Regions from separate parts of the Fictibacillus sp. UD genome, predicted to be linked through region 2. Evidence: riboswitches for the same ligand, from Rfam matches in the RefSeq annotation. Region 2 holds a riboswitch; the other holds the start of a gene.

Region 1 (3,641 bases), 230 kb from region 2:
CTGTTCTCATTTAAAAGAATTAAAAACAACTTTAATAAAGGTATCAACTTATCGATTGGCGGTGCTTTGCTTGCCACTCTAAATACAGCATCAGAGTATGGGTTTGGGGGAGTAATTGCAGCACTTCCAGGTTTTACGGCAGTGAATACAGCCATGTCAAATACAATTAAAGATCCGTTAATAAATGAAGCAGTGACGACTACAACTTTAGCTGGGATTACAGGATCAGCCTCAGGCGGTATGAGTATAGCGCTCGCAACAATGAGTGAAACGTATATCGCACAAGCGAATAAATTAGGCATTGATCCAGAAGTCCTTCACCGTGTTGCTTCTATGGCGAGCGGCGGGATGGATACTCTTCCTCACAATGGAGCCGTAATTACACTGTTAGCTGTTACAGGATTAACTCATAAACAGGCTTATATTGATATTTTCGCAATGACAATTATTAAAACAGTAGCTGTATTTGTCATTATTGGACTTTACTATGGTCTTGGTATCGTATAAGAATTATGAAAGAAAAGGAGTAGTCATTCATGAGATCCTTCGTAGAAAAAAAAGTTGTTTTTATTACTGGAGCTGCAAGCGGGATCGGGCTGCAATTAGCTAAAGCGTTTGCTGAACAAGGTGCAAAGGTCGTAATCAGTGACCTTAATGATGAGAAGGCAAAAGAGTCAGCTGAAGTTTTGGTACGTAATGGCCATGATGCCATCGGGCTAGGGTGCAATGTTACAAAAGAGGAAGACATAACAAACGCATTGGATCAAGCTCTTCAACATTATAATCGGATTGATATCCTGATCAACAACGCTGGATTACAATACGTATCACCACTAGAAGAGTTCCCTACTGAAAAGTTTCAGCAGTTGATTTCTGTAATGCTTACTGCTCCTTTTATTGCTACAAAACATGTGTTTCCGATCATGAAAAAACAAGGGTTCGGACGGATTATCAACATGGCATCAATAAATGGATTAGTCGGTTTTGCTGGAAAATCCGCTTATAATAGTGCAAAGCATGGAGTAATCGGATTAACTAAAGTAGCAGCTTTAGAAGGTGCACCACATGGCATAACTGTTAATGCTGTTTGCCCTGGTTATGTTGATACACCCCTTGTAAGAGGGCAGCTTGAGGATCTTGCAAAAACTAGAAACGTTGAACTCGAAAAAGTTTTGGAAGAAGTGATCTATCCGCTTGTTCCTCAAAAACGCTTGCTTGATGTTCAAGAAATTGCCGATTATACCCTGTTTCTTTCTAGTGAAAATGCAAAAGGTGTTACAGGGCAGGCTATTGTGATTGATGGCGGATATGTGGCTCAATAAAAAAGAATAATTTTATAGATTTAATTGACATTTACTATATTTAGTGTCAGAGTAAATAATACAAACCTATATATGGAGAATTTAGGTGCCGGAAGTTTCCGGCTTAAAAGGGAATTCGGTGTAAAACCGAAGCTGTCCCCGCAACTGTAATTGTGGACGAAATGGAATAGCCACTGTACAGATTAGCTATAAGTATTATGGCTGCTGTATGGGAAGGCCCAAAGTAGGAAGAAGCAAAAGCCAGTAGACCTGCCTGAAATACTCCTATTTTCTTTTCCTCGGGGATTGGGAGAAAGAACAGTGACTGTATAAAGGTATTCTTGCAGCAATCACACGTTTCTTTCACCCTCTTCCTGATGGAAGGGGGTTTTTATTATGATTTAAGGAGTGTTTGAACAATGAAAATGACAGCTGCAAACTCTTTACTCGGGGAGTGGTTAAGAGAATGTGTCGAGAATTTCCCAGGAATAGAAGCGAAGGCATTTTTAGAAAGAGCTGAAAAACTAGAAAGTGAAACTGAAACAAACGATTCTGCATCTCTATTCAGACAATTAGTGATGGAAGCATTAAATGGTTTAACTGCAGAAGAACCTGATTGGACGTTTGTAGCGGCACAGATTTATTTGAGGCAGCTATATGAAGAAGTAAGACGTAACAGAGGAGAATTAGAGAATCCCCCCTATTCAAATCTGTGTGGATTAATTCAAAAATTAGTGGGCTTGAATATCTACGATTCTACGATCCTAACCTGTTATAATGAGCAAGAAATTGAAGAAGCTGAAAAAATGATAGATCCAGCTAAAGATAAGCTTTTTACATACATAGGGTTGAAAACGCTGGCTGACCGATATTTGGCAAAAGGGTTTGATAATGAGATTTATGAACTGCCTCAAGAACGGTGGATGCTGATTGCTTTGTATTTAATGAGAGACGAGGATAAAACGAATAGGCTTCAACAAGTGAAAGAAGCTTATTGGGCACTTTCTAATTTATATATGACGGTTGCAACCCCGACCCTAGCTAATGCAGGTAAAAGTTTTGGCCAGCTTAGCTCATGCTTTATTGATACGATCGACGACAGTCTTAGAGGGATTTTCGATTCGAATACCGATGCAGCAACCGTCTCTAAAGGCGGTGGAGGACTAGGAATCTATCTTGGTAAGATTCGTGCGAGAGGCTCAGATATTAAAGGATTTAAAGGGAATTCATCAGGTGTTATTCCATGGATGAAGCAGTTAAACAATACTGCAGTTTCTGTTGATCAACTAGGACAAAGGCAAGGAGCGATTGCCGTTTACCTAGATATATGGCATAAAGATATTTTAGAATTTTTAGATGCAAAGTTAAATAATGGTGATGAGCGAATGAGAACACATGACCTGTTTACAGGAGTATGTCTTCCGGATCTATTCATGGAACAAGTTGAGAAACGGGGAGAGTGGCATCTGTTTGATCCCCATGAAATAAGAAAGGTAAAGGGATACTCATTGGAGGATTTCTTTGACGAAACAAAGGGCATGGGAAGCTTCAGAGAAAAATATACGGAGTGTCTTGAAGACGATAGACTTTCTAAAAAATGTGTACCGGCAATTGAAATCATGAAACGTATCATGAAATCTCAGCTAGAGACGGGAACTCCTTTTATGTTTTATCGCGATACGGTCAACCGTTTAAATCCCAATACTCATCTAGGAATGATCTATGCTTCTAACCTGTGTACAGAGATTATGCAAAACATGTCCGCAACCGTCGTTTCTTCTGAAGAGACTGAAGATGGAGAAATTCTTATCAGAAAAACACCAGGAGATTTTGTGGTATGTAACTTATCGTCGCTTTCTCTCGCTAAGGTAATTCAAGATAATGTGTTAAAAAGAGTAATTGATATTCAGATCAGAATGCTCGATAATGTGATCAATCTTAACCGTATTGATGTACCTCAAGCAATGCTTACTAATCAAAAATACAGAGCAATAGGGGTAGGGACATTCGGATGGCATCATCTTCTTGCAAAAGAGGGGATCAAATGGGAAAGTGATGAAGCGGTATCTTATGCAGACAAACTTTATGAAATAATCAATTACTATGTAATAAGTGCTAGTTGTGAGCTCGCAAAAGAAAAAGGAAAGTATCCCGCATTTGATGGGTCAGACTGGGCCAATGGAGACTATTTTTTAAAGCGAGGGTATTCTTCTGAAGAGTGGGAGTGCTTAAAAGAAAGAGTAAGAGTGCACGGCTTAAGAAATGGATATCTTATTGCTGTTGCCCCAAATTCTTCTACGTCAATTATTGCAAATTCAACGCCTAGTGTTGATCCGATCT
Region 2 (3,641 bases):
TCGTGTATCCCGTCTCTTTGGCTAGCGTAATGGATGCTTCATAGTTTTCTCCAACCTGATGAGGTTCGTGAGCGTCTGACGAAAGTACGATCGGAATTCCTTTCTTGTAACAGAGTGAAAGGAGTTCGGGTTCAGGATACAGCCTCCCAACCGGTTTCCGCAGTCCAGCAGACGAGATCTCTACACATGTCTTTGAACGGCTTAAAGCATCTGTAACACGGTCATACTGTTCATATAAGAAGTCTTGATCGGCAGGAACATAGTTAAAGATCTTCACAAGATCAAGATGCCCCACGATATCAAATAAGTTACTTTCAGCAAGCGTAACGATCTGATCATAATAAGCACGATACGTTTCATAGAGATCACGACGATCCCATTCTTTTCGGTACTCTGCCAAATCTATTCCAAAATCGTCTACCCAGTGAACAGATCCGATCACATAATCAAACGGATAAGATTTGATAAACGCAGCCATTTCCTCATGACTGCCTGGTGTATAGTCCATCTCTATAGACATTCTTACGTCCATTCCAAGTTGATCAGCTTGTTTAAACAAGTTCACATAATCGTCCATCTTGTAATAGCGTCTTTCTTCCATCCATGGTTTTGATACAATGTTCTTTGTTTCATAAAAATGATAAGCGTGTTCTGAAATTCCAAACTCTTGTATCCCTTTTTCTCTTGCTGTGTCTACAAATTGTTTTAGATAGTCGATTGTTAAAGTGCCTTTTTCCAGATGAGAATGGTAATCCGTTAGCATATTAATCTCCTTTTTTAAAACGTTTTACCATATGTATCATGAATATCTGTTTCAATCAAGAGTTTATGCTCCTAATTTAACTCCAATAAATAATACGCTAAGGCACATCATTAAAAACATCACTGCAAAAAAACGGTTTAAATAGTCTCTCATTTTGTCCTCCTTTAGAAAAGTTAAATCAACTTTATCATCCTATTCAAATAAGACTTATTTTGAACCATTTTTTTGCAGAAAAAAAGCTCCCTATTCAAAGGCAGCTTTCTTGTTCATATCTTTATTAATTTGATGCTCCATTACGTAAAGTAGCGGTTTATAAAGTACTACAAAGAATACCACATTTCCAATCGCATGATTAAGGTCAAACGGCAGCCCAGCTATATAATATGGCCAAAATTTTTGCATGATAATTCCGCCCATTATAACCGACATGATGAAACCGAATAAAAATCCACAGAAACCAGCATATAAAGGTAAAATCATCCACGGTATGTTGTGACGGTATCGACCTATCAGGCCGCTCATCACGGCAATAAGACCCCAAGCAATCATCTGACCGAACGACCATAAGCCGTGGCCTAAAACTAGGTTTGTGGTTAGTGTACTCAAGATAGCAAGCAGCAGTCCGTGAATAGGACCTAGTACAAATGATGCCAAAATCAATATAGTTGTGTTTGGCTGAACGTTTGGTATCATTGCAAACCAGATTCGCCCTACAGTTAAAAGAGCAGCTAACAAAGCAATGATCGTCATTCTTCTAATACTGAGATTATTCATATTTATGGAAGTCGAACTCTAAAGAATCTCCCGGCTTTAAAGTGATTTCCTTTGCGCCTTTCATTGCTTCCTCACCATTCACAGAAAAGAACCATGATGTTTTATCCTTTTCATTTCCCTCAATTCCTTCAATACTGCTTATAAATGCACCATCGAATTGAGTTTTGATATCAAAGTTATCTTGCATCACGTTCATAATTGTTGCACCTTTTGTTATATCCACTTTCTTCTCTGTTACCTTTTCTTTTCCATTATCTTTAGTGATCTGAACCGTGACTTGTTCTTTTTTTGTTTCCTCTTGTTTTGGCTGATCCGTGTTTTCCTTTACTTCAGTCGTTCCACAGCCAACCAGTATCATGATCATTGTTGTAAATACTAAAAGTAGTTTTTTCATCATTTTACCTCTTTCTTGTCTTGAGTTAAGGTTTTTCTCAAATCATGTTGCTCTTGAAAGAGTTGATATCCGTTTCAGGTGCTTCGCTTTCCGCAGGGCGTGCGGTGAGCCTCCTGCCGCAAACCGCGATTAGGAGTCTCACCTGTCCCGCTCGTCCCGCTGGAGTCTCACACCTTCCTCTACAATCAACTTTTCAATAAAGATTCAGGAAAAACCCATAAATTTAGTGAATTTACGTATAACTAAAAAAATCCCCTTCGTCTACGAAGGAGATTAATAGTATACAGGCAGAAAACAGCAGCCGGCTCTCCGGCACTGTTAAACACCCCCCTATCCTCGTAGGTCATGTCATGTAACAAACAGGCAGGTCTCCTGGCTCTTGATCATCGTCTCCTATCGCCTTCCCGTATTAACAGTGGCGAAACTATAGGATTCTCACAATTACAGTGGCGGGACCGCAACGGCATTTAACCGTTTTCCCTATTAAGCGTGTCCAATACTGGACTGCACCTGTTTAACACTTATGAATTTTTTGAAAACACAATTCTTATTATAACGTAATGGAGAAATTTGTGAAATCTTTTTTTATATCATTTTTTGTTCCTTATGAAACAAGATTAATCGGGGTGTATTGCTAATTTATTTCAACGTTCGCGGAATAACAAAGGAAAATGTCGTACCTTCATTGTTTTTGCTGTGAACGCTGATCTGTCCTCCATGTGCTTCTACGATGTTTCTTGCTATGGCTAGTCCTAGACCAGTACCACCGGATTTCCCTCTCGTTCTAGCTTTATCCCCTTTATAAAAACGTTCAAATACAAACGGTAAATCTTCTTCTTTGATCCCAGATCCATTATCGCTCACATAAAACTTAACGTTCTGTTCGCTCACACCAATCGACAGATTTACAAATCCACCTTGTGCCGTATGGCGAATAGCATTATCAATTAAATTGGTTAACACTTGTTCAATTCTGTCTGGATCTACTTCTATTTGATCTTGATGGGAGTCCAGGTTACCGTCAATAGAAAGATTTAACTGAATATCTCTGTCTTTGGCAGGTCCTTGGAATTTACGCACGATTCTTTCTGCAAAAGGCACAATCGCAAGAGAGGCGTAGTGAAGTTTCATGTGTCCTGCTTCTAGTCTAGCGAGATCGAGCAGCTCGTTAACAAGCCTGCCCATTCGTTTTGATTCATCTAAAATGATGCCAGCAAGCTCTTTTTTCTCTTCTTCTGATTCTGCAATATCATCTACGATCGCTTCACTATATCCTTGCAGCATAGCAATCGGAGTTTTCAACTCGTGAGAAACATTGGCAACAAAATCTTCTCTTAACTTATCCATTCGGCGTTCTTCCGTCATATCACGTAGTACTGCGACGGCACCTCTAATAAGGGATTGATCATATAATGGTGTCATCACGACTACCCATGAGCGGCCTTGAATCGCAATCTCTGTCATCTGCTCACTCTCAAGTGAGACAACTTGCTGAAAAAGCTGTCTGACAGCTTCAGGAACATTTCCGTTCACTTCAGTCTTCATCCCTGATTCATAATAAAACGCTTGTAAAAAGCGATCGGCAGGAGGATTTGTAACTAAAATGTTCATCTTCCTGTCAAAGGTAATCACACCGTCCGCCATAGAACTTAACACACTTGTCAGCTGTTCTTTTTCTTGATTCAGCGCTGTGATGTTATTTTTTAATTG

What was found. A riboswitch is a leader RNA that binds a small molecule or an ion and turns the genes downstream of it on or off. The one in region 2 is predicted to bind cobalamin.
Region 1: it holds a riboswitch for cobalamin, as region 2 does, so the genes downstream of both, P8610_RS01900 (ribonucleoside-diphosphate reductase subunit alpha) here and P8610_RS03150 (DUF4430 domain-containing protein) in region 2, are expected to answer to the same signal.

What each region holds. Positions count from the first base shown of each region.
Region 1 covers NZ_JARUHH010000001.1:374,412-378,052, forward strand. Annotated here, with positions in the region: gene P8610_RS01890 (GntP family permease) at 1-507, shown strand, start outside; gene P8610_RS01895 (3-hydroxybutyrate dehydrogenase) at 537-1,322, shown strand; cobalamin riboswitch at 1,389-1,594, shown strand; gene P8610_RS01900 (ribonucleoside-diphosphate reductase subunit alpha) at 1,721-3,641, shown strand, end outside.
Region 2 covers NZ_JARUHH010000001.1:603,375-607,015, reverse strand. Annotated here, with positions in the region: gene P8610_RS03160 (histidinol-phosphatase) at 1-763, opposite strand, end outside; gene P8610_RS03155 (ECF transporter S component) at 1,007-1,537, opposite strand; gene P8610_RS03150 (DUF4430 domain-containing protein) at 1,530-1,931, opposite strand; cobalamin riboswitch at 2,277-2,460, opposite strand; gene P8610_RS03145 (ATP-binding protein) at 2,571-3,641, opposite strand, start outside.